DNA from 2 places in the Methylosoma difficile genome. Region 1 is predicted to be linked to the other one. Evidence: predicted binding sites of a transcription regulator. Region 1 holds the regulator's gene; the other holds the start of a gene.
What was found. The regulator HrcA, encoded in region 1, represses chaperone genes, less so after heat shock. The targets are predictions, from matches to a motif close to TNTTAGCACTCNNNNNNNNNGAGTGCTAANA.

Region 1 (19,489 bases):
AACAACCACAACCGCATGTTTTCATAGTAATAATAATTTCACCCCTTCGGGGTTTGGTTTGGATGCCATTTCGTTTCTATAATCATGCCATCCCTTCGGGATTGGTTCTGGTCTGATTACAATTCAACACCTTTAAAACCCCAACGGGGTGGCATGATTATAGAAAATCGATCACATCCAATCCAAACCCCGAAGGGGTGACATAACAACCATAACCGCATGTTTTCATAGTAATAATAATTTCACCCCTTCGGGGTTTGGTTTGGTTGCCATTTCATTTCTATAATCATGGCATCCCTTCGGGATTGGTTTTGGTTTGGTTACAATTCAACACCTTTAAAACCCCAACGGGGTGGCATGATTATAGAAAATCGATCACATCCAATTAAAACCCCGAAGGGGTGACATAACAACCACAACCGCATGTTTTCATAGTAATAATAATTTCACCCCTTCGGGGTTTGGTTTGCGTGCCATTTCGTTTCTATAATCATGCCATCCCTTCGGGATTGGTTCTGGTCTGATTACAATTCGCCATTGAAGGCTTTTTGTAGGATGGATTTTTTTAGTTCTTCCAAATCGTTTAGGTGTTGTTGGTAGATGGCTTCTAGTTTTTTGGTTTGGGTGGATAGGGCATCTAGTTTTTGGACGATGGTTTGTTGGTCTTTTAATGGCGGAGAAGAAATTGGAAAACTTCTTAGTGCCGTTAATCCAATAAATTCTTGCGCCCCTCCGTTAGACATATATAAAACATATCTCATCGCCAAAGGAGACTTCAGATAATACAAAAGAAAATGTTTGTTTATATTTTCGCTTTCTTTAATTAAACCAACGTTTTTAATACTGAAAACCCTTTTGTCATTGACAATACAAGCCATGCCTCTATTTGCACCAATCATCGAAATTAGAATATCACCGAATCTTACATTTGAACGCTTGTAAAATTTACTGTGGTCTGTTTCGGTAATAAATTTTGTGTCAGTAAATGATAATCCATCTTGTCTAATATTTTTCTGCGTTACAAATGGAATTCCTTCCTTAACATATTTCGGGCTATCGTGTGTTCCATCTTTTACTTCACAAAACTCACTTAAAGCCTTCTCTTCCCAACCCTCACCTTTATTTTCAAACACCGATTGCAAATAACTTTCAAAAAGTTCTTTGGCGTTTTTTAGGTTTTGTTCAGCATTGGCTTTTGCCTTGGCTATTGCGGCAAAGGCTTCATCTAATAGGGCTACTATGCGTTGTTGTTCGGAGAGTGGGGGTAATGGGATTTCAATGTTTTCTATTTGCTTTGACGAAATATGTTTTACTGTTGCAAATGCTGTTACGTCTTCAATTGCCTTTAGATATTTATTTATTCCGTAAAAAAGAAATCTTGAATCAAGCTCTTTACTAAATTCTTGTAATCTGCAAACTCTTTGATTTAATAACGCAATATCACCTTTCCATTCGTAACAACCAAATTCACCATCCATTCCTATTAAAAAATCGCCTGCTTTAACTTCATACTTTTTGTCATATGTCCCATTGAAGTTAGTTTCAGTTACTAATCCATTTTTTATATCTCTAATTCTAATTAATGGCGTTCCTTTTTCAATTGTGAATAGCTTTGAATTAAAAGCATATCCATTTTGAATTTTTAAAACTTCACCCAGTTTTTTAACCTCCCAACCCTCTCTCATAACAACTCCATTACCGCACGCAAAACCGCTTCCCTTTCCTCATCCAACGCCTTCATTTCCGCCAAGATTTCATGCGGTTGGCGTAGGGCGTTTTCTGCTTTTTTGTTGGGATTTTTGGCGCTTAAATCATAGGTGTTGGGGTCAATGTCTTTGATGTTTAGCGTCCATGAGTTTTCGCTGTCGGCAACGCCGTCGCCTTCGGTTTGGGCGTGTTTTTGCAGCGCGACAAAGTCTGCTAAGTCCTGTTCGTTCAGGGGATTGGTTTTGCCTAGGTTTCTTGCCAAGTTGAGTTGGTAAAACCAGATTTTTTGCGTGGGGCGGCCTTTGTCAAAAAACAGCACCACGGTTTTTACGCCTGCGCCCGTGAAGGTGCCGCCGGGCAAGTCCAGTACGGTGTGCAGGTTGCATTTTTCTAGCAGCAATTTGCGTAGGCTGATGGAGGCGTTGTCGGTGTTGCTTAAAAAGGTGTTTTTAATGATGACGCCCGCTTTGCCGCCTGCTTTTAGGCTTTTGATAAAGTGCTGCAAAAACAAGGACGCGGTTTCGCCAGTTTTGATGGGGAAGTTTTGTTGCACTTCGGCGCGTTCTTTGCCGCCAAACGGCGGGTTTGCCAAGATAATGTCGTAGCGGTCTTTTTCTTGGATGTCGGCGATGTTTTCGGCAAGGGTGTTGGTGTGGACGATGTTGGGGGCTTCTACGCCGTGCAAGATCATGTTCATGGTGCCGATGATGTAGGCGAGGGATTTTTTCTCTTTGCCGTAGAAGGTGCGTTTTTGCAGGGTTTGGTATTCTTGGGTGCTGAGTTCGCGGCCTTGTCTTAGGTAGTCGAAGGCTTCGCACAAAAAGCCTGCCGATCCTGCCGCGCCGTCATAAATTTTGTGGCCTATTTCGGGGGCGACGACGTTGATGATGGTTTTTATCAAGGGCCGTGGTGTGTAATATTCGCCGCCATTGCGTCCGGCGTTGCCCATGTTTTTGATTTTGTCTTCATACAGGTGGCTCATTTCGTGCTTTTCGGCATGGGTGCGGAAACGCAGTTCGTCGATGCGGTTGATTACTTCGCGCAAGTTGTAGCCGCTTTGCACGCGGTTTTTGAGTTCTGAGAAGATTTCGCCGATTTTGTATTCGATGGTGTCGGCGCTGTCGGCGGTGGTTTTAAATTGTTTAAGGTAGGGAAACAGGCGGATGTTGACAAAATCGACCAGATCATCTCCCGTGAGGGCGTTGTGGTCAATGTTGCCGTTTTCTAATTTGGGTGCGGCCCAGCTTGTCCATTGGTAGTCGGGCGCAATGATGGGTGTGTAGATTTGGCCTGTCAGTTCGGCGGCGGTGGCTTTATCGCGTTCCAAGTCGTCGAGATATTTTAAAAACAAGACCCAAGAGGTTTGTTCCACATAATCCAATTCGCTGCCGCAGCCTGCGTCTTTGTGCAGGATGTCGTCGATGTTTTTAAAGGTTTGTTCGAACAAGGGGTTTTCCTAAGGTAATGGGGAGTTATCAGGCGGCGTTGGGGGTGCCGTTTAAGTTTAGCTTTTGTGCCGAAGCGGCAATAATCTTGGTGAAAATAGCTGATTGTAAACCGATAAACGCACTTATCCCTACCCATGACACAGGTATTGATGGATGGGTAAAATTATTGAAGGTAAAGCTGGCGTTTTAAGCGAAAAAAGGGAAAATCTGAAGAGGTCTTACGAAAGTCCCGCAGACGTTGCGGTATAAAAAGGGGATTTTTGATGTCTTTATTTTTATTTAAAAAACAAAAACTTTTAAAGATGTGTGGCGGAGAGGCAGGGATTCGAACCCTGGGAGGGGATCAACCCTCAACGGTTTTCAAGACCGCCGCATTCGGCCGCTCTGCCACCTCTCCGTGAGCCGAATATAATAACCGATTTAGTTTATAAAGCAACCTTAATTAATCTTTTAATGGATTTAATTAAAAACAAAATGCTTCCCTGCCCTTTTGCCGGAAGCAACTTCACCATCAGGAGTATTGATATGTTTGTCATTTACCGTGTTTTTATCGGCTTATTGGTGTGGCTACCCAGCCAACTGTTGGCAGCAAGCGCAGCACAACAAGCCATTATTCAGCAATTGCATGTCCCGCCAGGGTTTGAAGTGAGCATTTTCGCCGACCAAACCGCCAATGCGCGCAGCTTGGCGTTGGGGGATGACGGTGTTGTCTATGTCGGCAGCGGACGTGAAAAGGTCTACGCGCTTAAAGACGCCAACCACGATGGCATAGCCGAACAAACTTATGTGATCGCCGACAAGCTGAATATGCCCAACGGGGTCGCTTACCGAGACGGGTCGCTGTATGTGGCGACCATTGACCGCATTTTGCGTTACCCCAACATCAGCCAACATTTAGATAATCCGCCGCAAGCCGTTGTGGTGTATGACCAGTTGCCCAAAGACTTGCACCACGGTTGGAAATATTTGCGTTTTGGCCCTGACGGCAAGCTGTATACCGCAGTGGGCGCGCCCTGCAATATTTGCCTGCCTAAAGCGGAAATTTACGCGTCTTTGGTGCGTATGAATGCGGATGGCAGTGATTTTGAGGTGATTGCACACGGCATCCGCAACACTGTGGGGTTTGATTGGCAGCCACAAAGCCATGTGCTGTTTTTTAATGACAACGGGCGCGATTACTTGGGTGATGACTTGCCGCCAGAGGAACTGAACCAATGGTCAAACAAGGGCGAGCATTTTGGCTATCCTTTCTGTCATGGCGGCACGATTGCCGACCCTCAATTTGGCAACCAAAAGCCCTGTTCGGCTTTTAAAGCGCCCGCATGGCGTTATAAAGCCCATATTGCCCCCTTAGGTTTGCGTTTTTATCTGGGCAAACAGTTTCCACCCGAATACCAACAGCAATTGTTTGTTGCCCAACATGGCTCGTGGAACCGCAGCAAACCGCAAGGCTATCAAGTCGCCATGGTAAAATTTGTGGGTGGCATGCCCGTTGCCGAACACAGTTTTATTAGCGGCTGGCTTAGCCAAGACGGTACGGTGTTGGGCAGGCCTGTCGATCTATTGACCCTGCCTGATGGTAGCTTGTTGATGAGTGATGATATGAACGGCCTCATTTATCGGGTGGCTTACACCGGCAAAAAATGAATTAATCCGCAGCTTGGACGGACTAACCGCCCAACCAAACCTTTTAAAAACCATTAGGAATTTCATGAAAAAATCATTGACCGCATTAGCATTTTTGTCTGCTTGGGCCACGCTAGGCCACGCCGAAGATATTGGCTGTGTCACCACCGCTTGGAAATTGATTGGTGCCAACCATAAAGTTTGTGTGCAAGCCTTTGACGACCCGAAAGTTGATGGCGTCACCTGTCATATCAGCCAAGCCAAAACCGGCGGTATTGCCGGAACGTTCGGCGTTGCCGAAGACCCGGCGCAATTCTCCATTGCTTGCCGCCAAGTCGGCCCCATCACCATTAAAGAAAAACTGCCCGAAGAAGAAACCGCCTTTAGCGAAGGTACGGCCTTATTCTTTAAGGAAACCCGCGTCAGCCGTTTGTTTGACAAAAAACGCAATACCTTGGTTTATGTTGCCATCAGCCGCAAGCTGATTGATGGCGCACCTGCCAACAGCATTTCTACCGTGCCGATCATGCCTTGGAACGGCAAATAGGCTGCGTCCAAAACCGCCCATCAGTGTTTGCGATAGATTTTCTGGATCAGATCGTAAAACCAGTATGGGCGGAACAACACAACGTAAATCAGGATAAAACCGGTAATGGGAAACGGCCCGATTTCAAGAATCGTGATAACCATTAAGGCCAACAAGCAACCTATCCGCAACATAGCAACTCCTTATCGACATCAAAACACTTTTATAGAGAGTTTCGACAGGAAAAGAAGCGCCATCACCATAAATCAGCCATACAGATTTAGTCAGCAACAAAAAATTAACTTATCCATTTTATTTAATTAACAATAAATTAAATAAAATGGGGAGAAATTGCCGTCGTTCACGGAAATTTGGACAAAAAAAAGCGTTCTACCCGAGAAAATAGAACGCTTTGAGAAGGTACCACAAGGAGAGTGTGACACGAAAACTAATATTCGCTATAAATCAAGCATCAACGATGCCAACTTAATTAGATTGTTTATTTTCAATAACTTGTAATAACAAACCATTTTATTGACAGAAAATATTTGATATTCCGCACTATTTAGTCTCTAAAAACTGACAAAATTGGTGCAAATACGACAAAAAAAAAGACGACACCTGCCACGGGCAGTTTAGCGGTGTGGGTTGAAGCGGCAAAACCTAGTGATTAGGTGTCGCCAAAATAGGGCGTTTGGAGGGATTAACGGATAAACGCATCGGCTGACATCCTTGTCAATTGGGGTTCCTGAAAAAATGCCTTAAAAGTGTTGTAAAGAATTTAAGACAAGCCCAGCACGTCCTGCATATCATAAAGGCCGTGGCCTTTATCTTTCAGCCACACCGCCGCCCGCACTGCGCCGTTGGCAAAGGTCATGCGGCTGGTGGCTTTATGGGTGATTTCGATGCGCTCGCCTTCATCGGCAAACATCACTGTATGTTCACCGACAATATCGCCCGCGCGGATGGTGGAAAAACCGATGGTTTTGCGGTCGCGCTCGCCGGTATTGCCTTCGCGCCCGTAGATGGCGCAATCTTTTAAATCGCGGCCCAGCGATTTGGCAACCACTTCGCCCATACGCAAAGCCGTACCGGACGGCGCATCGACTTTATGGCGGTGATGCGCTTCAATGATTTCAATATCGGTGTAATCGCCCATGACTTGGGCGGCGATTTCCAATAATTTCAGCGACAAATTTACGCCCACACTAAAGTTTGGCGCCAAAACAATGGCGATCTCTTCAGCGGCGGCGGCAATTTGCTGCTTTTGCGCGTCGGTGTAGCCGGTTGTACCAATGACTATTTTTTTACCGGCTTGGCGACATTGCTCTATATAAGTCATTGATGTTTCAGGGCGGGTAAAATCAATCAGCACATCAAACTGATCTAAAACCGATGCCAAATCCCCCACCACATGGACACCTTGGGCAGCAATACCCGCCAATTCACCCGCATCTTTACCGACAGACGGGCTGTCTGGGCGCGACACCGCCGCAGTGACATGGGCTTTTTTAGATAAAACAGCCGCTTTAACCAAACACGCGCCCATTCGGCCCGTGACACCGGCAATTGCAATACGCATGATTGTTACCCCGTCAATTTATCGAAAAAATCTTTTACGCCATCAATCCAAGTATGTTCTTGTGGGCTGTGGTGCTTGCCGCCACCCGACAAAGACTCGCCCAATTGGCTAATCAAGGCTTTTTGTTCTTTGGTCAGATTGACAGGCGTTTCCACCACCACACGGCACAATAAATCGCCCACCGGACCGCCACGAACCTGCTTGACGCCTTTGCCGCGCAAACGGAATACTTTACCGGTTTGCGTTTCGGCAGGGATTTTTAGCAACACTTTGCCATCCAGCGTCGGCACATGAATTTCATCGCCCAAACAAGCGGTGACAAAACTGATCGGCACTTCGCAGGATAAGTTTGCACCATCACGGGTAAAAATATCGTGGCGTTTAACTTGGATTTCGATATACAAATCGCCTGCCGGACCGCCACGTTCGCCTGCTTCACCTTCGCCGCTCAGGCGGATGCGGTCACCTGTATCGACACCGGCGGGAATTTTAGCCGACAAGGTTTTGTTTTCCTGCACACGGCCTTGACCGTAACACTTCCCACAAGGGTCTTTAATTTGTTTGCCAGTACCCCGACACGTCGGACACGCTTGCTGCACCGAGAAAAAGCCTTGTTGCATTCTGACCTGACCATGACCGTGGCAGGTGGTACAGATCACTGGGCTGGAACCTTTTTTCGCGCCTGAGCCGGAACATTCGCCACAGGTGACCAGTACGGGAATACGAATTTTCTGCTCAGTACCGGCAACCGCCTCTTCCAAGGTGATTTCCAAGTTGTAGCGCAAATCGGCACCACGCTGGACGCCGCCCCGTTGCCGGGCACCGCCAAAAATGTCGCCAAAGACATCACCGAAAATATCGCTGAAACCTTCCGCACCAAAGCCACCTGCGCCGCCAGGCCGTCCGCCCATGGAGCCATCGAGACCGGCGTGACCAAACTGGTCGTAAGCGGCACGCTTTTTAGGATCAGACAACACTTCGTAAGCTTCTTTGATTTGCTTAAATTTGGCTTCAGCCGCTTCGGGATTGTCGGCATTGCGGTCGGGATGGTGTTTCATCGCCAAACTGCGGTATTTCTTTTTAAGCTCTTCGTCGCTGGCGTTGCGGTCAACGCCCAGCAGTTTGTAATAATCTTCTTTTGCTGCCATGAGTGGGTCTTTAGCTAAGGTTAAAATCAGTTACGGATAACAGTTTTGCAATTCGGTATTGGCTTGGTAGTCGTAGGGTACGCTGTGCTTACCTTTAAAAAGCCGAAACCACGATGGTTTAATGATGCGCCTCCCTTCGTTCAGCACATCCTACCATGACTAAAACACAAAAAATCCGAAGGGCGGTTCTATGCAAAAGAACCGCCCGACGAATTTTGCTGCTGGCTTGCCGGACGGCAAATCAGGATTGTGGTTTACTTGTCTTCTTTAACTTCTTCAAATTCCGCATCCACCACGCCATCGTCAGCCGGTGCAGAACCGCCCGCCGCTTGTGCGCCGTCTGCGGCACCTTTTTGGGCGTAAACACGCTCAGCTAATTTGCCTGCCGCTTCGGTCAAAGCATTGGTTTTGCTTTCGATGTCGTCTTTGTCGTCACCTTTAACGGCTTCTTTCAAGGCTTCCATCGCGGCTTCAATGCTGGCTTTTTCACCGGCTTCCACTTGGTCGGCAAATTCTTTCAGCGATTTTTCGGTCGCGTGGATCATGCCATCGGCTTGGTTGCGGGCTTGTACCAATTCATGCAACTTACGGTCTTCATCGGCATGGGCTTCGGCATCTTTAATCATGCGTTCAACTTCTTCATCCGACAAACCGCTGGAGGCTTTGATAACAATCGATTGTTTTTTGCCGGTGGCTTTGTCTTTTGCCGATACGTTCAAAATACCGTTGGCATCAATGTCGAAAGACACTTCAATTTGTGGCACGCCGCGTGGTGCTGGCGGAATATCTGCCAAATCGAACTTGCCCAATGATTTGTTTGCCGACGCACGCTCGCGTTCACCTTGCAAGACATGGATGGTCACCGCAGTTTGGTTGTCATCCGCAGTCGAGAACACTTGTGCCGCGTTAGTGGGGATGGTGGTGTTTTTCTCGATCAATTTGGTCAAGATACCGCCCATGGTTTCAATACCCAACGACAACGGAATCACGTCCAGCAACAACACGTCTTTCACGTCGCCCGCCAACACACCAGCTTGGATAGCTGCACCCAAGGCCACGGCTTCGTCTGGATTGACGTCTTTGCGCGGTTCTTGACCGAAAATGCTTTTCACCATTTCTTGCACTTTGGGCATACGGGTTTGACCGCCGACCAAAATCACGTCTTGGATTTGTGAAGCCGACACACCCGCATCTTTCAAAGCCATTTCGCAAGGCGCTTTGGTGCGCAAAATCAGCTCGTCAACCAAAGACTCCAATTTGGCGCGGGTCAATTTGACGTTTAAGTGTTTTGGACCCGTCGCATCAGCGGTGATGTAAGGCAAATTCACATCGGTTTGTTGGCTGGATGACAATTCGATTTTGGCTTTTTCCGCCGCTTCTTTTAAGCGTTGCAAAGCCAATGGGTCGTTGTGCAAATCCACGCCAGTGTCTTTTTTGAACTCGTCCGCCAAATATTCGATGACGCGTGAGTCAAAGTCTTCACCACCTAAGAAAGTATCGCCGTTGGTTGCCAAAACTTCGAACTGATGTTCGCCGTCGATTTCGGCAATTTCAATAATGGAAACGTCAAATGTACCACCACCTAAGTCATAAACGGCAATTTTGGTGTCGCCTTTTGGTTTGTCCATACCGAACGCCAACGCCGCAGCGGTAGGTTCGTTGATGATACGTTTAACGTCCAAACCGGCAATGCGGCCTGCATCTTTGGTGGCTTGGCGTTGTGAATCGTTAAAATACGCCGGTACGGTGATGACCGCTTCGGTGACTTCTTCGCCCAAATACGCTTCGGCATCTTTTTTCATTTTCATCAACACGCGGGCAGAAATTTCTGGTGCCGCCATTTTTTTGCCGTTGACTTCCACCCAAGCGTCGCCGTTTTCTGCTTCGGTAATTTTGTAAGGCACCATGTTGATGTCTTTTTGCACGACATCGTCTTTGAAGCGGCGACCAATCAGACGTTTGATCGCAAATAAGGTGTTTTTAGGGTTGGTGACCGCTTGGCGTTTTGCCGATTGTCCTACCAGCACTTCGTCGTCGCTGCTGAAAGCAATGATAGAAGGGGTGGTGCGCGCACCTTCGCTGTTTTCAATCACTTTTGCAACGCCGTTTTCCAATACCGCTACGCAAGAGTTGGTGGTTCCTAAGTCTATGCCAATAATTTTAGCCATTGAATGCTCCGAATTTTTTTGTAAATGTAAATGTTATTACCGATATAAGGGCTATTTTGTGGGTTTCAAGTCTTTAGTCTGCAGCTTTTGCGACCACAACCATCGCCGGACGTAATAACCGACCATTGAGCATGTAGCCTTTTTGAAAGACATTGACGACCGTGTTCGGCTCTGCGCCTTCTACGGCTTGCATGAGTACCGCTTGGTGCTGCTCGGCACTGAAGGGCTGACCGAGCGGATCAACGGTGATAATATTGAATTTGCTAAATGCGGCTTCCAACTGTTTGATGGTCAGCTCGCTGCCTTCCCTAAATTTGGTGACTTCTTCGCTATCGCCTGAAGCGGCCTGCAAACCCAGCACCAAGCTATCCATGACGGAAAGCAATTCTTTGGCAAAACCGGTTAAGGCAAATTTATGCGCGTCTTCCAAATCTTTTTGGGTGCGGCGTTTCAGGTTTTCCATCTCAGCTTGGGTGCGGACGGCTTTATCCCAGTTTTCATGGGCTTTTTGCTTAGTTTCTTCTAGCTCTTTTTTAAGCTCATCTAACGTGTACTCATGCTCGCCGACTTCGGCATGATTTTCTTCAACCACTTCGGCAGTGTTTGCCTCAGCAGCGGCTTCCTGTTCAACAACAGTTTCTTCAACCTGTGCGTCAGGCGTTTCCTGGTCGTTACTCATTTGTTTACCTTAAGATTGTTGCGGATAAGTCATCAATAAAAGCCACTGGCTTGGCTGTGCCACCAAGTCGTGCGCATCTGATTACTTACAATGGGGATGTTGATTTGGGATTCAAGGCTGCGCCTAATAATTTTGCCGTTACATCGACAAAGGGGATGATTTTTTCATAAGCCATGCGTGTGGGGCCAATAACACCTAAAACGCCAACCACTTCGTCGTTGACGGAATAAGGCGAAGTGACCAAGCTTAGCTGGTCAAAAACTTGATAGCCGGATTCTTTGCCGATAAAAATCTGCACACCGGCACTTTTCAAGGATTGGTCAAGCAGATGGATAACAGTTTGCTTTTGGCTGAAGGCTTCGAACAATTGCTTGAGATGGTCGCGGTCTGCCAATTCGGAAAAACCCATCAGATTAGTTTCGCCCGCCAGCACATAATCGTCTTGATTGGGATCGACCTCAAACGTCAGCTGCGCCATGCGGATGGCATCGAGCATGCCTTGGTTCATGCGCTCCTGGTCTTCTTGCAGTTCTTTCAACACCGCTTCGCGCACGGCGGCAAGGCTGCGCCCGCTGTAAATGGCGTTCAGATAATTGGCAGCTTGCTGCAATTCGGCAGGGCTGAACAACTTGTTGGTTTGGATGATTTTATTGTGGACTTCTTGCTCGTTGGTGACAAAAATCACCAGCACCCGACCGTGTGACAACGGTAAAAATTCGATATGGCGCAGACAAACCACTTCGCGCTTGGGCAAGGTGACGACACCCGCCATTTGCGTCAATTCCGCCAATAATCGGGACGCGGAATTGACGACATCGGACGGATCTTCCTTAGCCAGCAACCCTTTGTGCAAACGTTTGATTTCTTGGGCATCAAGCGGCTTAACCGTCAGCAAGCTATCGACAAACAAGCGGTAGCCTTGCACCGTCGGCACCCGCCCTGCCGAGGTATGCGGCGAATGCACCAAACCCAAATCTTCCAAATCCGCCATGACGTTGCGTATGGTGGCAGGGCTTAAGTTAAGTTCGGAATCTTTAGACAACACGCGCGAACCGACCGGCTGCCCGTCGCTGATGTAGCGTTCAATCAGATTTTTCAGTAATTGCAGTGAGCGCTCGTTTAACGTTGTAGGTTTTGCCACGTTGACCTCGATAACTTTTAGCACTCTCTTAAATAGAGTGCCAAACGAAAATAGCAGCTTGAGGCGGGCTTGTCAATTGGCGGGCTTTAATTTGGCAAAACCTAAATTAGCTGGAATGGCAATGGCTTAGGGCATGGCAAACCGTACCGCCAATACCAAAAATCAATCCTTTTTTTGCTGAAGCTTCAACTCGTAAGCCGCCAATTGTTCTGGGGTTGCGTCTGGTTGGAATTTTTCCTTCCATTCACTGTACAGCATGCCGTAAACCACTTCCCGCGCTTGTTCATAACCGACATCAAGGTCGCGTTCTTGGGCTGCGGCGGCATACCATTTGGCTAGGCAATTACGGCAAAAATCCGCCAAGATCATCAAGTCAATATTTTGTGCTTCGGGATGTTGCTGTAGGTGGGCAAGCAGGCGGCGGAAGGCGGCGGCTTCCAGTTCAGTTTGTTGTGTCAAATCCATAAGTTCTCCTTATATTGATGGCATCTCGGTATCACGGCATTCTAGCAGAAAGGCTGGGGCGGGCATGTACATTCAACAGCAATGATTCTACAATACGCCGCGCTTGGGGTTGTCCGAAGCGGATGTTTGCCCTTGCTTTAAAGTCTTCTAATCTGGCTACTATGAAACAGCTTTACGAATTTTTCCCGATTGTTTTATTTTTTATTGCCTATAAGGCTTACGATATTTATGTAGCAACGGCTACGGTTATCGTCGCCACCATCATCCAAGTGGCTTTTGCTTGGTTCCGTCACCGCAAAGTGGAGCCTATGCAATGGATTACCTTAGGTCTGGTCGTGGTCATGGGCGGACTGACCTTGTATTTGCAGGATGAGCAATTTATTAAATGGAAGTTATCGATTATTGAATGGCTGTTTGGCTTGGCCTTTTTGGGCAGCCATTTTTTTGGCAAAAAGAACTTAATCGAACGGATGATGTCAGCCAGTCTAAGTTTGCCAGAAGCCATTTGGAAACGTTTGAACCTGATGTGGGGCTGTTTTTTTATGGCGGTGGGTTTTATCAACCTGTATGTCATGTTCAATTTCAGCACCGACGATTGGGTCACCTTCAAGACTTTTGGCGTGCCGGGCCTGATGGTTCTGTTCATTGCCGTGCAAATGGCATTCCTTTATAAACATATCCCCGAAACCGAGAAATAACTTGTGCTATACGCAATAATCAGTGAGGATGTTGCTGATAGTCTTGACAAAAGGCTGTCTGCGCGTCCAGACCATCTTAATAGGCTACAAACACTGCAAGATGAAGGCCGTTTGGTGCTGGCAGGCCCGCACCCTGCGGTTGATGCCGAAAACCCAGGCGCGGCAGCATTTACTGGCAGCTTGGTGGTTGCCGAATTTGCCAGCCTTGCCGATGCACAGGCGTGGGCCGATGCCGATCCCTATCTTATTGCTGGCGTGTACGCCAACGTCTTAGTCAAACCCTTTAAAAAAGTATTTCCAACATGACAGCCGATTTAATCAAACGCCAACTGACTGACGCTTTCCAACCCGATCTTTTGGAAATTATTGACAATAGCGCGGCCCATGCCGGTCATGCCGGCGCCAGAAAAGGCGGCGGACATTATCATGTGACCATTATTGCCGAAGCTTTTGAAGGTAAAACCCTGGTGCAACGCCATCAGCTGATTTACCAAGCCTTAGGCGAGTTAATGAAAGATCAAATTCATGCCCTTGGCATTAACGCCCTCTCACCCTCTGAAGACAATAAAGGAAATCAGTAAATGAAAACTAAGTTCATCCCATTGCTTGTTATCAGCTCCGCATTGATTGCCGGTTGTGAACAACCTGCCGGAACAAGCAGCAGCCCAGCGCCAACTATCAACAAAGCTGATGCCATTGCAGTGGTTAACGGCAACTACATTGCCAAATCCACTTTTGAAAACCTGCAAAAAGATTTGGCTGCACGCGGTCAAGGCCAAGCGTTCCCAAAAGACAAATTGGTTGAAGAATTGGTACAACGCGAATTGTTGGTACAAGATGCCGTCAAAAAACAATTGGACAAATCACCTGAAGTTTTAGCCCAATTGGATGAAGCCAGAAAAGCCATCCTGACCCAAGCAGTTGTACAAAACTTCATGAAAACCAGCCCTGTGACTGATGAAGAAATCAAAGCCGAATACGACAAAAAAGTCGCCGGCGACGCAGGCACCGAATACAAAGCACGCCACATCTTAGTGAAAACTGAAGATGAAGCGAAAAAGATCATTGCCGAATTGGACAAAGGCGGCGATTTTGCCAAATTGGCGAACAAAAACTCTTTGGACGGCAAAGAAGCACAAAACGGCGGTGATTTGGGCTGGTTCTTGCCAGGTCAAATGGTTGAGCCTTTCTCAAAAGCGGTTGTTGCTTTAGAAAATGGCAAATACACCAAAACGCCCGTGCAAACCCAATTTGGCTGGCACGTGATCTTGAAAGAAGACTCACGCAAACAAACACCGCCCCCCTTGGAAGCGGTTAAAGAACAATTGACGCCTTTCTTGCAACGTCAAAAATTGCAAAACATGATCGAAAGCATGCGTAAACAAGCGCAAGTTGAGATTCTGATTCCATTGACTGAAGAAAAACCAAAAGCACCTGAAGCTAAACCTGCCGCAGAAGCACAGCCTGTCGTTGAAGAAACGGTAGAGCAAGTGGAAGTGAAAGACGCTTCTGGTAAAACGGTAGAAAAAGAAGTCATCATTGACGAAAAAGTGGTTGAAGAAAAAGCGCCAGCTAAAGAAGAATCAAGCAAACCGGCTGAAGCGCCAGCCGAAAAAGCAAAAGAAGCCAAAAAATAAGCTTCTCAGCTAACAACAAAAAGGGCGGTCTGACCGCCCTTTTTTTATGCCATTTTTTCAAAATACTGGAGCATAAGTTGCAACGAACGGTTGCCCCGATACTCGTTGATTTCCAATTTATAGGCCGCCTTAATTTTTCTTATCCCTAGCCACTGCTCGGGGGCATCGACAAAAAAGACAATCGCATCCAGCAGCTTATGCCCACCCGGTTTACGCAGCACCCATTTCAAATGCCGCTGACCGACCACCCGCACTTGTACTACCTCAAAGACACCGCTAAACATCGGCTCAGGAAAGCCCTGCCCCCATGTTGCCGCCTGTTCCAGCTGCACCGCCAAATCAACACCCAACTCCTGCTCTGTCAGTTCACCATCAACGACGACTTTTTGTTCCAAATCGACACCTGCCAAACGGGTTTCGACCACCTCGTTGAACGCCAACGCAAAAGCCGGATAATCATGCATTTTCAACGTCAGCCCCGCCGCCATCGCGTGTCCGCCAAATTTATCCAAAATTTTCGGATGCGCGACCGCGACATCGCTCAGTGCATCGCGGATATGCAAGCCCGCAATTGAACGCGCCGAACCTTTCAGCAAATCCTTACCGGCGGGTGCAAAACAAATCACCGGTCGATGCAAACGGTCTTTTACCCTTGCCGCTAAAATGCCAATCACGCCCTGATGCCAGCTGGCATCGTACAAACAGACACCGGCGGGCATGTGTTGTTTTTCCAAAGCGAGACTTTGCTCCAACAAAGCCATCGCTTCAAATTTCATTTGCCCTTCAATATCGCGGCGTTCGTTATTCAAAGCATCCAAACGCACGGCAATGGTTTTGGCGGTCTGCGAATCTTCTGCCAACAGGCATTGGATGCCCAACGTCATGTCGTCGATACGCCCCGCCGCATTGAGGCGCGGCCCCAAAGAAAAGCCCAAGTCCGATGCCGTCAAGGTTTCCGCATTTTTGCCTGCCGCGTCTATCAGTGCCAATAACCCTGGATGGGCATTGCCGCCGCGAATGCGCATCAAGCCTTGGTAGACCAAGGTTCGGTTAACGGCATCCAACGCCACCACATCGGCAACCGTACCCAAAGCCACATAATCAAGCAGACGGCCTAGGTTGGGTTCTGGCAAAGCCTGCTCTGCAAACCAATTGGCTTCACGGAGACGGCTTCTTAATGCCATCAGTACATAGAAAATCACGCCAACACCGGCAATGGCTTTGCTGGGAAAGATGTCGTTAGCTAAATTGGGGTTGACGATGGCTTCGGCTTTGGGCAGCTCGTGACCCGGCAAATGGTGGTCGGTAATTAAAACGGCAATACCGGCGGCTTGCGCAGCCGCCACACCTTCAAGGCTGGAAATGCCGTTATCAACGGTGATGATGACATCAGCCTGCTGTTGTTTGACCAATTCAACAATTTCCGGCGTTAAGCCATAACCGTATTCAAAGCGGTTCGGCACCACGAATGATAGGTTTTGCGCCCCCATCAAGCGCAAGCCCTGCATGGCAACTGCGCAACTGGTCGCGCCATCGGCATCAAAATCGGCAACAATGCAGATACGTAGTTGCCTCGTAAGTGCTGACTGCAAATACGCCACCATTGTTTCCATGCCCAACAACAGCCAAGGTGATGGCAATTTATTTAAGGATCGGTCCAGCTCGTCAATATAGGTGATACCTCTGGTTAAAAATAAGCGTTGCAACAACGGGTGCAAATCACCGAATTGGGTGGGGTGATTGGGCAGCGGACGGGTAACGATGGTTTTTTTTACGCCTTGGAAATACATAGTGCGCCTAATAAAAAAGCCGACGGCTGTCGGCTTTGCTGGGTTAGATTGTTAAGCGGGAACGCTTGGCGGTAAGTTTATATTGGCTGATTTTCAAACACCAAGACAGACAACGGATGCACATCATAAACCGATTTGCCCAGCGGTTTTTGCAAGGCGGGGACGATAACATCCTCAGGCGATGGCAAGCACGTGTCCAAAGCCAAGCACCAATTTCGGTGTGCAATCACCGGTAAATCGATGGTGATGGCTTGATCGGACATATTCATGACCACATGCAAGTCGGCCTCGTCTTCTTCAACGCCCGCCAAGGTGAAGGCCAATAGCCGCGCATCTTGTTCGAACCAGAGCGGCTCGTATAGATTGGCGCCATGCCAAGCAATGTCGGGCATGTTTTTGCCTTCGATAACCCGACCCGTCAAAAAGCGCCGCCGCATAATAGAGCTATGGCGTTTTCTTAAAGCAATCATGGCTTGTACAAAGCGCACCATATCGGCGTTATGCTCGGCATCTGTCCAATCCAACCAGCTGAGGGCATTGTCTTGGCAATAGCCGTTGTTGTTGCCTTGTTGGCTATTCAAAAACTCATCACCCGCCAACAGCATAGGAACGCCTTGGCTAAGCAATAAAATGGCAAATGCATTTTTGGCTTTGCGCCGACGGATGATTTGGATATGTTGGTCAGCCGTTTCGCCTTCTGCACCGCAGTTATAGCTTAAATTATTGTTACAGCCGTCGCGGTTGCTTTCGCCATTGGCATCGTTATGTTTGCTGTTGTAGCTGAACAAGTCATACAACGTGAAGCCGTCGTGGCAGGTGACGAAGTTGATGCTGCTGATCGGCAAACGACCTTGGTGTTCGTATAAATCGCTACTGCCGCACAGTCGTGTTGCCAATTCGGTGACCAAGCCATGATCGCCGCGTACGAAACGGCGCACGGTGTCGCGGTAGCGCCCGTTCCATTCCGCCCAACGGTAGCCGGGGAAGCTACCGACTTGATAGAGGCCTGCGGCATCCCAAGCTTCGGCAATCAGCTTGGTTTTCGCCAGTTCTTTGGACAATTCAATGCCCCATAAAACCGGTGGATCATGCAAGACATCGCCATTTTCGCCTCTTGCCAACGCGCTGGCTAAATCGAAGCGGAAACCGTCAACATGCATTTCCGTAACCCAGTATTCCAAACAGTTGATGATAAAGCCCGCCACCAGCGGATGGTTGGCATTGACGGTGTTGCCGCAGCCGGTGTAATCGCGGAAGATGCTTTTATCGTGATGGTCCAAATGATAAAAAATATCGCCGCCCACTCCTCTGAAATTGATGACCGGACCGTTAGCACCGGCTTCGGAGGTATGGTTAAACACCACATCCATAATCACGCCAATACCGGCTTTATGCAGGGCTTTGACCAAATCGCGGAATTCGTTAAGGTGCGTGCCTTGTTCGGGTGTGACGCAGTAACCAGGATGAGGGCTAAAAAAACTGTGGGTGCTATATCCCCAATAGTTTTTCAGTCCCCGCTCGGCGGTATTGGCAGGCACATCTTGCTCGTCAAAAGCCATCACCGGCAACAATTCGACATGGGTGATGCCTAGGTTTTTCAAATAGGGGATTTTTTCAATCAAACCCGAAAAAGTACCGGGGTGTTGGACTTTTGATGAGGCGTGTTTGGTAAAGCCGCCGACATGGACTTCATAGAGAATGGCTTTTTCGCTGCTGATACGCAAAGGCACATCGCCTTCCCAATCGTAATGACCGCCATCAACCACCATACAGCGCATGGCTGATTTCATATTGTCGCCCGGTAAGCAAGCGGCTTTACGGCTCCATAGCTTATCGCTGACCACCCGCGCCCAAGGATCAATCAATAGTTTTTGCTTATCAAAACTGAAGCCCGATTCCCGCAAGCGGTTAGGGCCGTCCATACGCCACGCATACCAAGTCCCCATTGGCAATTTGCATACATAAATATGCCAAGAGAAAAAGGTTCGGTTGAGGTCTTCTTGCAGGCGGATAATTTGGAAAGGCTCTTCGCATTCAGCACTATGGAACAACAACAATTCCACTTGGGTGGCATGGCGGCTGAAAATAGAAAAATTAACACCACCGCTATTTGGCCTGACACCAGACGGGTAGGAGTTTCCGGGCTTCGTTTTGTATTCTATTTTCTTCATGAGAACCTCTCCATATTGGCTGCATCGACCCAATCAGTCATCCATTTCAGGGTACGGGCAGCTACTGCCAACAAACATTGGCGTAAAATTGCATAAGGCTTGGTTACAGGGAACCGGACAGCCAAAATAGTTATTGGGTTGTAGTATCAGAATAACGCACGGAATCGTGTGCTGGTTTTGTTGGTAAAGCAGATAAACACTGACGTAACGTCAGCTATTAATGACCTAAACTCACAAAAAGTGTGAATAGTTTAACAATTTACTCAGTTATTGCAAAAACCTAGCTGATTTGGTAACAGATAAGTTAAGCGTCATCTTGGGCGCGGATAACCGCCAACCCACATCAAGCTTTCACGGCAATGATGCAAACGAAATTAAACCACTGGAAATAAGTATCCATACGGGTAAAACCCGCCCGCTTAAGCAAAGCCATATTTTCGTCCAAACGGTAAGGGATCAGGACATTTTCTAACGCTTCCCGTTTGCGCTGGTTTTCGGCATCGGTGTAACCACGCTGGCTGCTTTTAAAATGTAAAAAATGGTCGATATAAACTCGATTGAGCATACTGTCATTGCCGAGAATTTTTTCTGACAACAACAAAACGCCACCCGGCTGTAACGCATCAAAAACGTTAGCCAACAAGGTTTCCCGCGCCAACGGCCTGACGAACTGCAAAGTCCAATTCAAGATAGCAACGTGGCA
Region 2 (11,479 bases), on a different contig from region 1:
CAGGAGCTTCCAATACTGCATTCCCAAGCGGGAGCTTGGGAATGCACACAATGGTAGGGTAGCCAGTACTTTTACACAGATTAGGAGTTAAGCCAGTTCAAAAAGTCTTTTAAATAGCTAAGAACTTGTGTCTGCATAACAAACAGAAACAAGTTTTTGATATGCAACATCCATTTAGGTTGGATATAGTTTAGTCTTACATATAGAAAGCACTGTGATTTATCAGACTGATGCCTCAAAGTAATAGTAGTAGTTTTATATCTATTGTTGGTTGCATTATCTTCTGTCATGTTAGACTCCAGTTTGTTGAGCCTAGTCTGTTATAGTTGTTAACATTCTCGGCACTATAGAAGGAGGAGCAACTACCTTTAGGAAAAAGTTATAAGTAAAGTAGTTGCTTTATTCTTAGTAGAGTTGTTATACTATGCTAACTTTAAGAAAGACTAGGTTTGTTAAGGTTTCGAGAAAAACGTTTAATAGCTCTGTCCATTAATAAAAAACAAAACCTGAATTCAGTTCGCGCTGATTCGGGTTTTTTATCGTCCAGAAGTTTGCAATATATCAAAAAAAGCCCCGATTGAATACACAACCGAGGCTTTTCATTTTCAAAGCAAAGCGCTTAAAGCCAAAGGCTTCAAGACAACATGATTACATCATGCCGCCCATACCACCCATTCCGCCCATACCACCCATGTCTGGCATACCGCCGCCAGCTTTGTCGTCGCTAGGTGCATCTGCGATCATGACTTCGGTAGTCAACATCAGGCCAGCAACAGACGCTGCGTTTTGCAGTGCAGTGCGGGTCACTTTCGCAGGATCAAGGATACCCATTTCGATCATGTCGCCGTAAACGCCAGTTGCGGCGTTGTAGCCGTAGCTGCCTGTGCCTTTTTTGACTTCGTTGAAGACAACAGATGGCTCGTCGCCAGCGTTAGCAACGATTTGACGCAGTGGCTCTTCCATAGCGCGACGCAGGATGTTTACGCCGACGGTTTGGTCGTGGTTTGCACCTTCCAAACCTTCCAGTGCAGACAAGGCACGAACCAGCGCAGTACCGCCGCCAGCAACCACGCCTTCTTCAACCGCAGCGCGGGTTGAATGCAGCGCGTCTTCTACGCGGGCTTTCTTTTCTTTCATTTCGATTTCAGTGGCTGCGCCAACTTTAATCACGGCAACACCGCCAGCCAATTTAGCCAGACGTTCTTGCAATTTTTCTTTGTCGTAGTCAGAAGTGGCGTCTTCAGCTTGGGCGCGGATTTGCGCAACGCGGCCTTTGATTTGGTCTTCTGAACCAGAACCGTCGATGATGGTGGTGTTTTCTTTGGTGATTTGGATTTTTTTCGCTGTACCTAATTGATCCAATTCGGCTTTTTCTAAAGTCAAACCCACTTCTTCAGAAATAACAGTACCACCAGTCAATACTGCGATGTCTTCCAACATGGCTTTACGACGGTCGCCGAAACCTGGGGCTTTAACCGCGCAGACTTTCAATATGCCGCGCATGGTGTTAACGACTAAAGTAGCTAAGGCTTCGCCTTCAACGTCTTCAGCGATAATCAATAATGGACGGCCTGATTTAGCAACGCCTTCCAAAATTGGTAACAATTCGCGGATGTTGGAGATTTTTTTGTCGTAAATCAAGATCATTGGGTCGTCGAGTTCGACGCTCATGTTTTCTTGTTTGTTGATGAAGTAAGGTGACAAGTAGCCACGGTCGAATTGCATACCTTCAACCACGTCTAAAGAGTTGTCCAAGCCTGAACCTTCTTCAACCGTGATAACACCTTCTTTACCGACTTTTTCCATCGCTTCAGCAATGATGTCGCCGACGGATGCGTCAGAGTTTGCAGAGATTGTGCCGACTTGGGCAATCGCTTTGTTGTCGGTGCAAGGAGTTGCAGAAGCAACAACGGCTTCAACGGCTTTAGTTACGGCTAAATCAATACCGCGTTTCAAGTCCATTGGGTTCATGCCAGCGGCAACCGCTTTCAAACCTTCGTTAACGATAGATTGTGCCAATACGGTTGCAGTAGTTGTTCCGTCGCCAGCCACGTCAGAAGTTTTTGAAGAAACTTCTTTAACCATTTGTGCGCCCATGTTTTCGAATTTGTCTTTCAATTCGATTTCTTTTGCGACTGATACGCCGTCTTTAGTAATGGTTGGTGCGCCAAAGCTTTTGTCTAAGATGGCGTTACGGCCTTTAGGGCCTAAAGTAACTTTTACTGCGTTTGCTAAGATGTTTACACCACGCGCCATACGGACACGTGCGTCATCACCAAATAATACGTCTTTTGCTGCCATTTTTTTTATCCTGAATTTGTTTGTTTTTTAATGATAAAGCGTGGGTTGGCTTAGGATTAACCTAAGATACCCATGATGTCTTCTTCACGCATTACGATGACTTCTTCACCGTCAACTTTCACTTCGTTGCCTGCGTATTTGCCGAACAATACTTTATCGCCGACTTTAACTTCCAACGCGCGGACAGTGCCGTTATCTAGTGGTTTGCCTGCGCCAACAGCCAAAACGATGCCTTGGCTTGGTTTTTCAACTGCAGAACTCGCCAATACGATGCCGCTAGCAGTAGTAGTTTCTTCTTCAACACGTTTGACAATCACTCTGTCGTGTAACGGACGGATGTTCATTTATATCTCCTAAAGATTAAAATAATGGTTTAAAAAAACTATTAGCACTCTCTACCAATGAGTGCTAATGATAATGAGCTTTTGCAGTCTGTCAAGTTCTTTGGCATCATCACTGGCATTGAGCCATCACCTATTTCTATTATGAACGACAACCAATTACTCCGTTACAGCCGCCAAATTATGCTGCCGCAATGCGACATCGCCGGTCAGCAAAAATTGCTTGCCGCCCATGTACTGATTATCGGCGCAGGCGGCTTAGGTTCGCCTGCTGCCATGTACCTTGCGGCGGCGGGTGTAGGATCGATAACGGTTTATGATGATGACGTGGTTGATTTATCCAATTTACAAAGGCAGATTGCCCATCACACCTCTGATATAGGGATGGATAAGGCAATTTCAACCCAGCAAACGCTAAATCAACTCAATCCGGAAGTCCGCGTCCATGCAGTCAAACAACGCTTGGAAGGTGAAACACTTGAAAATGAAGTAAAAAATGCCGATGTCGTGTTGGATTGCAGCGATAATTTCGCCACCCGCTTTGCCATTAATAAAGCGTGTGTCGCCCAACAAACGCCGCTGGTGTCGGGGGCAGCAATACGTTTTGAAGGCCAAGTGTCGGTATTTACGCCTGGAACCAACAACAGCCCGTGCTACAACTGCTTGTATCAAAGTGATGGTGAGGAATTGCAAAATTGCGCCACCAATGGCGTGATTGCACCGATTACCGGCATCGTCGGCAGTATGCAAGCCTTAGAGGCAATGAAGCTGATTATGGGGATAGGCACCACGCTGACGGGGCGGTTGCTGTTATTGGATGGCTTAACGATGGAATGGAATTGTTTAAAGCTTAAGAAAAATCCTCACTGCCCAACGTGCGGCAGTTAAGTTTAAAAGCGGGGCGGATCGCTAAAATCCAGCCAACCGACCCGCTTGTTTAAGCGCGTTATTTTTTTGCCAACAAGCCTTTGGCAAAGCTGATGGCATTTTCTGCCAAATCGTTAACGAAGGACGGGCTGTCGCCATGCGGCTCGGTCTCGCCAAACGGCGTGGCGTTTTTGCTCATATACTTATAAATAAAATAGCCAAGCGGCGCGAACGCCAAACCCGCTATCAGAAACATCATAATAAACAGTCCTACTACACCCATAAAATCCTCCTCAGTATTTTTTGTTTTAATTGTCTTACTAATTGCAGGTGAAATGGGATGATACTCTTTTCCAGGTTGAAAAACACGCTTAAAATTAACCGATTAGCCTGCTTATCGAAACCTGCAAGCGGCTAATTTGCTTATCTTTATTGATACTTTAAGGCCGTTTTTACAGCACAATTGCCATTCAGCCTTTGGCAACTGTTGCTTAATAAAAAACTTCATCGTATACTTCAAGGTAGCTTACTTGATCGAGCTAGCACACACTTAAAAAAAACCTCTCGAGGAGACGATTATGAAATGGGAAACACCAAGCTTTACTGATCTGCGTTTCGGTTTTGAAGTTACAATGTACATCTACAACCGTTAAGCAATACCCGATTTAATTATTGGGATCGCAAAAAAGGGGTTCTGACTGAACCCCTTTTTTTTGCCTGAAAACTGCTAATCCCGTATCATTTCAGCCCTTATCCACCTTAGGTTTGCTTCATGAAAATAAGAGTTTTAGGCTCCGCCGCTGGCGGTGGTTTTCCACAATGGAACTGCAACTGCCATAACTGCCATCGCATCCGCCACCAGCAAATGAATGGCAAAGCGCGGACGCAATCATCCATCGCAGTCAGCACGGACAACCGCAATTGGCTGTTGTTTAACACCTCGCCCGACATCCGCGCGCAGCTGGAAGCCTTCCCCGCCATCCAACCGCAAGAAGGCATCCGCGATACCGGCATTAAAGCCATTATGCTGATGGACAGCCAAATTGACCACACCACCGGTTTGCTGATGCTGCGGGAAGGCAAACCGCTGGATATTTACTGCTCTGACATGGTGAAAGACGATCTGACCAGCGGTTTCCCCGTGTTTAATATGTTGTCGCATTACTGCACCGTCAACCACCACGCCATCCCTATCGACGGCAGCAGCTTTACCGTACCCGGCATTGATGACATCCGCATTTACAGCCAAGCACTTAAAAGCAAAGCTCCGCCCTACTCGCCGCACCGCTACGATCCGCACGATGGCGATAATGTCGGCGTGATTATCGAACAAATTTCTACTGGCAAAAAAGCCTTCTATTCGCCAGGTTTGGGTGAAATTGAGCCTCACGTCATGGCAGCCATGCAAGCCGCCGATTGCGTGATGGTTGACGGCACATTTTGGACCGATGACGAAATGGTCACCCAAGGCATCAGCCATAAACGCGCACGCGACATCGGTCATTTGCCACAATCAGGCGAAGGCGGCATGATTGAAGTTCTAGGCACGATTGGCGAAAAACGCAAAATTTTGATTCACATCAATAACACCAACCCGATTTTGGACGAAGATTCCGCCGAATACGCCACTTTAACGGCGGCGGGCATTGAGGTCGCTTACGACGGTTTGGAAATTGATTTATAGGCACACACATGTCATCAGAAAACACGGCTTGGACACGCGAAGAATTTGAAGCCCAACTACGGGCCATGGAAAAGTACTACCACATTCATCACCCGTACCACACGCTGATGAACGAAGGCAAACTGAGCAAAGCGCAATTGCAAGGTTGGGTAGCGAACCGCTTCTATTACCAAGTTAGCATTCCCGTTAAAGATGCAAATATTTTGGCGAATTGCCCCGACCGCGAAACCCGCGCCAAATGGGTACAACGCATCCTTGACCACGATGGGCATCCTGGCGATCCAGGCGGCATTGAAGCGTGGATACAATTGGGCATTGCCGTTGGCCTGACCCGCGAAGACATCACCTCTCTCAAACACGTCTTGCCAGGCGTGCGTTTTGCCGTCGATGCCTACGTGAATTTTGCCCGCCGCGCCGAATGGCACGAAGCTGCCAGTTCATCATTGACCGAGCTGTTCGCGCCCAAAATCCACAAACAACGCTTGGACAATTGGCCGGAACATTATCCGTGGGTAGACCTCGAAGGTTATAGCTATTTCCGTAAACGCCTGACCGAAGCGCGCCGCGATGTCGAGCATGGCTTGGAGATTACGTTAAACTGGTACAAAACCCGCGAACAGCAAGAACGCATGGTGCAAATCCTAAAATTCAAGCTGGATGTGTTATGGACAATGGCGGATGCCATGTACATGGCTTATATCAATGATATGCCGCCGTATTTTAATGTTGACCAATAAACCCAATAAGACCATGGCCTTAGACCCCGATAAACCCATACGCTTTTCTTCCACGCACCGTTTGCAATGGGAAGAAGCCCAACAAAAAACCGTGATCCTTTACCCCGAAGGTATGGTTGAACTCAACCAAAGTTCAGCAGAAATCTTAAAATGCTGCGATGGCGTCCGTAACCTCGCACAAATCATCAACGCATTGGAAGAAAAATTCGCCACGTCCGGCCTTGCCAACGACATTACCGCATTCTTAGAGGTCGCCTTACAACATGGCTGGATTCAACAATAAGCAAAACCCTATTACCCCGCCACGCTGGTTATTGGCGGAGCTGACTTACGCCTGCCCGCTGCAATGCCCGTATTGTTCCAACCCCTTGGATTACGCCAATTACAAAAGCGAATTGAGTACCGATGATTGGAAACGGGTATTGACGCAAGCGCGGAAAATGGGCGCGGTGCAGCTAGGTTTTTCAGGCGGCGAGCCGTTGACGCGTCAGGATTTGCCGGAATTGGTCAGGCACGCCCGCGAGCTGGGCTATTATTCCAACCTGATTACTTCAGGCTACGGCATGGACGAAGCGAAAATCGTCCAACTAAAAGAAGCCGGACTGGATCATATCCAAGTTAGCATCCAAGCCAGCACGCAAGAATTGAACGACCATATCGCAGGAACCGCATCCTTTGAGCATAAGAAACAAGTCGCCCATTTGGTGAAAAAACACGGCTATCCGATGGTGTTGTGCGTGGTGATCCACCGCGAAAATATCCATCAGATGCCGGAAATTTTGGCGATGGCGGAGGAGTTAGGCGCGGATTATCTGGAACTGGCTAACACGCAATATTACGGTTGGGCACACGCCAACCGCGATTTGTTATTGCCGACCAAAGAACAGTTTGAACAAGCCGAAGCGCTTGCCCAAGCGTACAAAGAAAAAGTCGCCGGTAAAATGAAGATTTATTACGTCGTGCCGGATTTTTACGAAGACCGCCCGAAAGCGTGTATGAATGGTTGGGGAACCACATTTTTGACTATCGCACCGGACGGGGTTGCCCTGCCCTGCCATTCCGCACGGCAATTGCCGGGGTTGGATTGCCCGAATGTGAATGATTTCAGTGTCGAAGAAATTTGGCACGAGTCTAAAGCCTTCAATTTCTTCCGTGGTGATGACTGGATGAAAGAACCCTGTCGTAGTTGCGATGAAAAAGACAAAGATTTTGGCGGCTGCCATTGCCAAGCGTATTTATTGACTGGCGATATGTACAATGCCGATCCGGTGTGCAGCAAGTCATTCCAGCATGACGTCATCCAACAAGCGATTGACGCGGCCCAAGCGACAAGCCTTAGTACACAAGAAAAGCCTTTAATTTTCCGCAACAGCAAAAACTCTAAGTTATTTTAATGCTTAGTATACGGTGGCAATCGCGACTAAAGCCGCTCCCATACTGAGCGTTATGCACACCAGATTTTAACGATCAGCAAATTTTTGGCTAAAGTTTCACGCATAAAAAAGGGAGGCCGAAGCCTCCCTTTTTTTTCAAATGGCTAACGCAATTAAGCAGCCATTGAAGTTTTACCTTTACGACGTGATACGCCAACCAAGCCCATAAAAGCAGAACCGAACAACCATACGGCTGCAGGTACTGGCACAGGAGAGGTATTGAAAACGCTAAATGAAGAGTTAACACCACCAGATAATTTAGTTTTACCAGAAATCCAAATTTCATAAGTACCTGCAGCCAATGAAGCTACGGTAAATTGGCCACCAATGGCACCTGTCAAGGAGTTTATAGTGGTAGTGCCTGTGCTATCTTTTAAAGCAAAAGTGTAAACAGGTGAAGTTAAAAGATTAGTAAAAGGGGTGTTTGTAGTGGTAAGCAAAACATCTACTGTAGAAGACAAAACCAAGCTCCACTTGTAAGTAAATGATGTGTTAGCAGAAGTGATCGCGCCACCGCCAACGATGTCATTTGCATTAGCTGCGGACACGGTAGCGCCAGCAGTAATTGCAGAAAGGCTCAACGTGGCAGCACCTGCCTGAAACGAGCACATCAGTAAAGCAAAGCTAAAAGCCATTAAAATATTTTTCATTGTAAAACTCCGGAAATTACAAATAAGGTTGCAGTGTATGCGGTTAAGGTACTTTAAGAAAAACCTTCAAAACCAACAACAAAGCAATAAAAAAAACATTGCCATAAGCAATTTAAAACTATTCGGCATTTGGTTTGGCTTTTAAAATTAAGACAAACCGGAGCTATAGCGACAAGTTTGAGCAGACTTTTACTAGTACGAAACGATCAATCTCATTGCGTGATTGAGTATAGTAAATCAACTTTATTTTTCAAGGTAACCTATTACCAGACAGGATAAATTTTTTAATCGTTAAGGTATTTTTTGATATTACAACGAACCGAAAAAACCTCTTAAAGCAAGCTTTTCAATATGTTGCATATTATTGTTTTCTTATATGAACCAGTGAAATTATTTTTGTTGCCTATTATTGCCTTGCTGTTACTGTCTAATGATGCTGATCTTTACGCGCACAACCACCATCAGCTTTACAACATAGCTGGATACCATAAGCAAACCCACACCTCTGACCGCCGCACCGGGCGGGGCAGCCCTGCCATTCTCCACGACAATTGCCTGGTTTGGACTGCCCGAATGTGAATGATTTCAGTGTCGAAGAAATTTGGCACGCGTCTAAAGCCTTCAATTTCTTCCGTGGCGATGACTGGATGAAAGAACCAAAGACTTTGGCGGCTGCCATTGCCAAGCCTATTTATTGACGGAGAGATTTGTACAACGCCGATCCGGTGTGCAGCAAATCATTCCTGCATGACGTCATCCAACAGCTCATAGATGCCGCTAAAGCAGCTAGCCTTGCCATCCAAGAAAAACTGCTGATTTTCCGCAATAGCAAAAACCCCAAAAACTTTTAACGGCAAAACAGCAAGCCCACACTTTGCTGCCCTCAAAAAAATTTGCAACACCCATGTATCCAACGGATTCATGGGTATCGCTTCCAAACATACCTTAGCCTTTTCCATAGCAACGGAATAACAAGGGTTTAATACCTTTCGTGAAACAGCGCGCTAACTAAAAACCGCCAATAGCAAGACAATATATTTACCGAATAACCGTAAATAAGCTGATAAATAACCGTTAGTTTTAAACGGAAATAGTTTAGACTTATCAAACAGTAATGTTTACCCGTAAAAACCATGCAGCCAGAAAATAACGACAAAAACGGCACAGATTTGGTGCAAACACCCCCCATTAAACAACCCGATCCAACTCCCAATATTGAAGAACTAGGCGGCGTAACCGGTTTGGAGCCGACCCGTTATGGCGATTGGGAAAAAAATGGTCGTTGTGTTGATTTTTGATTAACGGACAATAGGACACAAACATGGCAACACACTCAAACCGCCCCACCTCGCCACACCTGCAAATCTACAAACTGCCTTTGACGGGCCTGATCTCCATCAGCCACCGCATTACGGGTGTCTTCCTGTCTTTAGGCTTGCTGATTTTTGTCTATATCACCTCTGCCCTAGCTGGTGGACCTGACGATTTTAAAGCCATGCAAGATTTTCTCGACAATGGCCTGTTGCAACTGGTGTATTTTGGTTTTGTCTACGCTTTGTTTTTCCATTTATGCCACGGTGTCCGCCATTTGATCTGGGATGCCGGCGAAACCTTTGCACTGGAAACCTTAAACCGCTATGCGATGATCGAACTGGCTGCATCATTGCTGCTCACTTTATTTACTTTAATCTTCGTCTAAACGAGGCTGTTATGGACTATAGATCACCTTTAGCGCGTGTCCGTGGGCTAGGTTCCGCCAAAGCCGGAACCCATCACTGGTGGATGCAGCGCGTCACCGCCGTGGCGCTTATCCCCCTGTCATTTTGGGCGATTGCCTTGCTGGACTTATGCATGAACTCATCGTACCAACAAAGCATTATCTGGCTCAGCCAACCGCTGAACAGTGTCTGTATCGTGGCTTGGATTTTGGCGGTTTTTTACCATTCCGCCTTGGGTTTGCAAGTGGTGATAGAAGACTACGTTGCCGCTGAAGGCGCAAAAATAATCGCCGTGTGGTCAGTCAACTTAGTTTTTCTGCTGTTGGCACTGGCAGCATTATTGGCGGTATTCCGCGTACTTTCGATAGGATAAGACATGACGACTGGATACAACATTATTGAACACGCCTACGATGTGGTGGTTGTCGGCGCAGGTGGCGCTGGGCTTCGCGCCACTTTTGGTATGGCAGAAAAAGGCCTGAAAACCGCTTGCCTGACCAAAGTTTTCCCTACCCGCAGCCACACCGTTGCCGCCCAAGGTGGCATCAGCGCCGCGTTAGGCAATATGGGCGAAGATGATTGGCGCTTCCACATGTACGACACCATTAAAGGTTCGGACTGGCTGGGCGATCAGGACGCGATTGAATACATGTGCCGCGAAGCGATTCCGGCAATTATCGAACTGGAACATTACGGCGTACCGTTCTCCAGAACCCCAGAAGGCAAAATCTACCAACGCGCCTTTGGCGGCATGTCCACGCATTACGGTAAAGCCCAAGCGCAACGCACCTGTGCCGCTGCCGACAAAACCGGTCATGCCATTTTGCACACCTTGTATCAACAAGCCTTAAAACATAACGCCGAATTCTTCGTTGAATACATCGCCTTGGATTTGATTATGCAAGACGGCGAATGCCGTGGCGTATTGGCGTGGTGCCTGGATGACGGCTCGTTGCATTTGTTCAAAGCCCATCAAACTGTTTTAGCAACCGGCGGTTATGGACGCAGCTATTTCTCCTGCACGTCGGCACATACTGTTACTGGCGATGGCAACGCCATGGTGCTACGCGCTGGCTTGCCCTTGCAAGATATGGAATTCGTGCAATTCCACCCAACTGGCATTTACGGTTCTGGTTGTTTGATTACCGAAGGTGTGCGTGGCGAAGGCGGTTATCTGACCAACTCCGAAGGCGAACGCTTTATGGAACGCTATGCACCATCAGCGAAAGATTTAGCGTCGCGCGACGTGGTCAGTCGCGCCATGACCATTGAAATCAACGAAGGCCGTGGCGTAGGCAAATTGAAAGACCATATTTACCTGCATATCGAACATCTTGATCCCGCCATCATCCACGAACGTTTGCCAGGCATTGCCGAAACCTCGCGCATTTTTGCCGGAGTTGATGTCACCAAACAACCGATCCCGGTGTTGCCTACCGTGCATTACAACATGGGCGGCATCCCAACCAACTACAAAGCCGAAGTGGTCACTTTGGACGGAGAGAATCCCGACAAAGTCGTGCCTGGTCTGATGGCAATAGGCGAAGCGGCTTGTGTTTCTGTGCATGGTGCCAACCGTTTGGGGTCAAACTCGCTGCTGGACTTGGTGGTGTTCGGGCGATCTGCCGCCATCCGTTGTGCCGAACTGGTCAAACCCAACAGTCCGCACAAACCACTCAACAAAAACGCTTGCGACCAAGCGCTAACGCGTTTCGACCAAATCCGCCACGCCCACGGCAGCCGCAGCA

Region 2: the regulator HrcA is predicted to act here: its motif matches at 2,685-2,715, upstream of ACYQ1O_RS13340 (co-chaperone GroES).

Annotation. Positions count from the first base shown of each region.
Region 1 is NZ_BAAHYJ010000006.1:85,845-105,333, forward strand. It holds gene ACYQ1O_RS15290 (restriction endonuclease subunit S) at 525-1,685, opposite strand; gene ACYQ1O_RS15295 (class I SAM-dependent DNA methyltransferase) at 1,682-3,154, opposite strand; tRNA gene ACYQ1O_RS15300 (tRNA-Ser) at 3,463-3,552, opposite strand; gene ACYQ1O_RS15305 (PQQ-dependent sugar dehydrogenase) at 3,681-4,802, shown strand; gene ACYQ1O_RS15310 (CreA family protein) at 4,867-5,328, shown strand; gene dapB (4-hydroxy-tetrahydrodipicolinate reductase) at 6,089-6,889, opposite strand; gene dnaJ (molecular chaperone DnaJ) at 6,895-8,037, opposite strand; partial or broken gene dnaK (molecular chaperone DnaK) at 8,292-10,208, opposite strand; gene grpE (nucleotide exchange factor GrpE) at 10,279-10,884, opposite strand; gene hrcA (heat-inducible transcriptional repressor HrcA) at 10,970-12,025, opposite strand; gene ACYQ1O_RS15340 (DUF1244 domain-containing protein) at 12,188-12,490, opposite strand; gene ACYQ1O_RS15345 (septation protein A) at 12,652-13,188, shown strand; gene ACYQ1O_RS15350 (YciI family protein) at 13,192-13,494, shown strand; gene ACYQ1O_RS15355 (BolA family protein) at 13,491-13,769, shown strand; gene ACYQ1O_RS15360 (peptidylprolyl isomerase) at 13,770-14,825, shown strand; gene recJ (single-stranded-DNA-specific exonuclease RecJ) at 14,870-16,615, opposite strand; gene glgX (glycogen debranching protein GlgX) at 16,693-18,786, opposite strand; gene cmoA (carboxy-S-adenosyl-L-methionine synthase CmoA) at 19,130-19,489, opposite strand, start outside.
Region 2 is NZ_BAAHYJ010000004.1:353,961-365,439, forward strand. It holds gene groL (chaperonin GroEL) at 649-2,301, opposite strand; gene ACYQ1O_RS13340 (co-chaperone GroES) at 2,358-2,645, opposite strand; gene ACYQ1O_RS13345 (HesA/MoeB/ThiF family protein) at 2,787-3,530, shown strand; gene ACYQ1O_RS13350 (hypothetical protein) at 3,589-3,768, opposite strand; gene pqqA (pyrroloquinoline quinone precursor peptide PqqA) at 4,088-4,162, shown strand; gene pqqB (pyrroloquinoline quinone biosynthesis protein PqqB) at 4,282-5,193, shown strand; gene pqqC (pyrroloquinoline-quinone synthase PqqC) at 5,202-5,930, shown strand; gene pqqD (pyrroloquinoline quinone biosynthesis peptide chaperone PqqD) at 5,917-6,213, shown strand; gene pqqE (pyrroloquinoline quinone biosynthesis protein PqqE) at 6,194-7,324, shown strand; gene ACYQ1O_RS13380 (hypothetical protein) at 7,477-8,013, opposite strand; gene ACYQ1O_RS13385 (SPASM domain-containing protein) at 8,589-8,711, shown strand; gene ACYQ1O_RS13390 (hypothetical protein) at 8,751-8,936, opposite strand; gene ACYQ1O_RS13395 (DUF1674 domain-containing protein) at 9,147-9,311, shown strand; gene sdhC (succinate dehydrogenase, cytochrome b556 subunit) at 9,335-9,712, shown strand; gene sdhD (succinate dehydrogenase, hydrophobic membrane anchor protein) at 9,724-10,104, shown strand; gene sdhA (succinate dehydrogenase flavoprotein subunit) at 10,108-11,479, shown strand, end outside.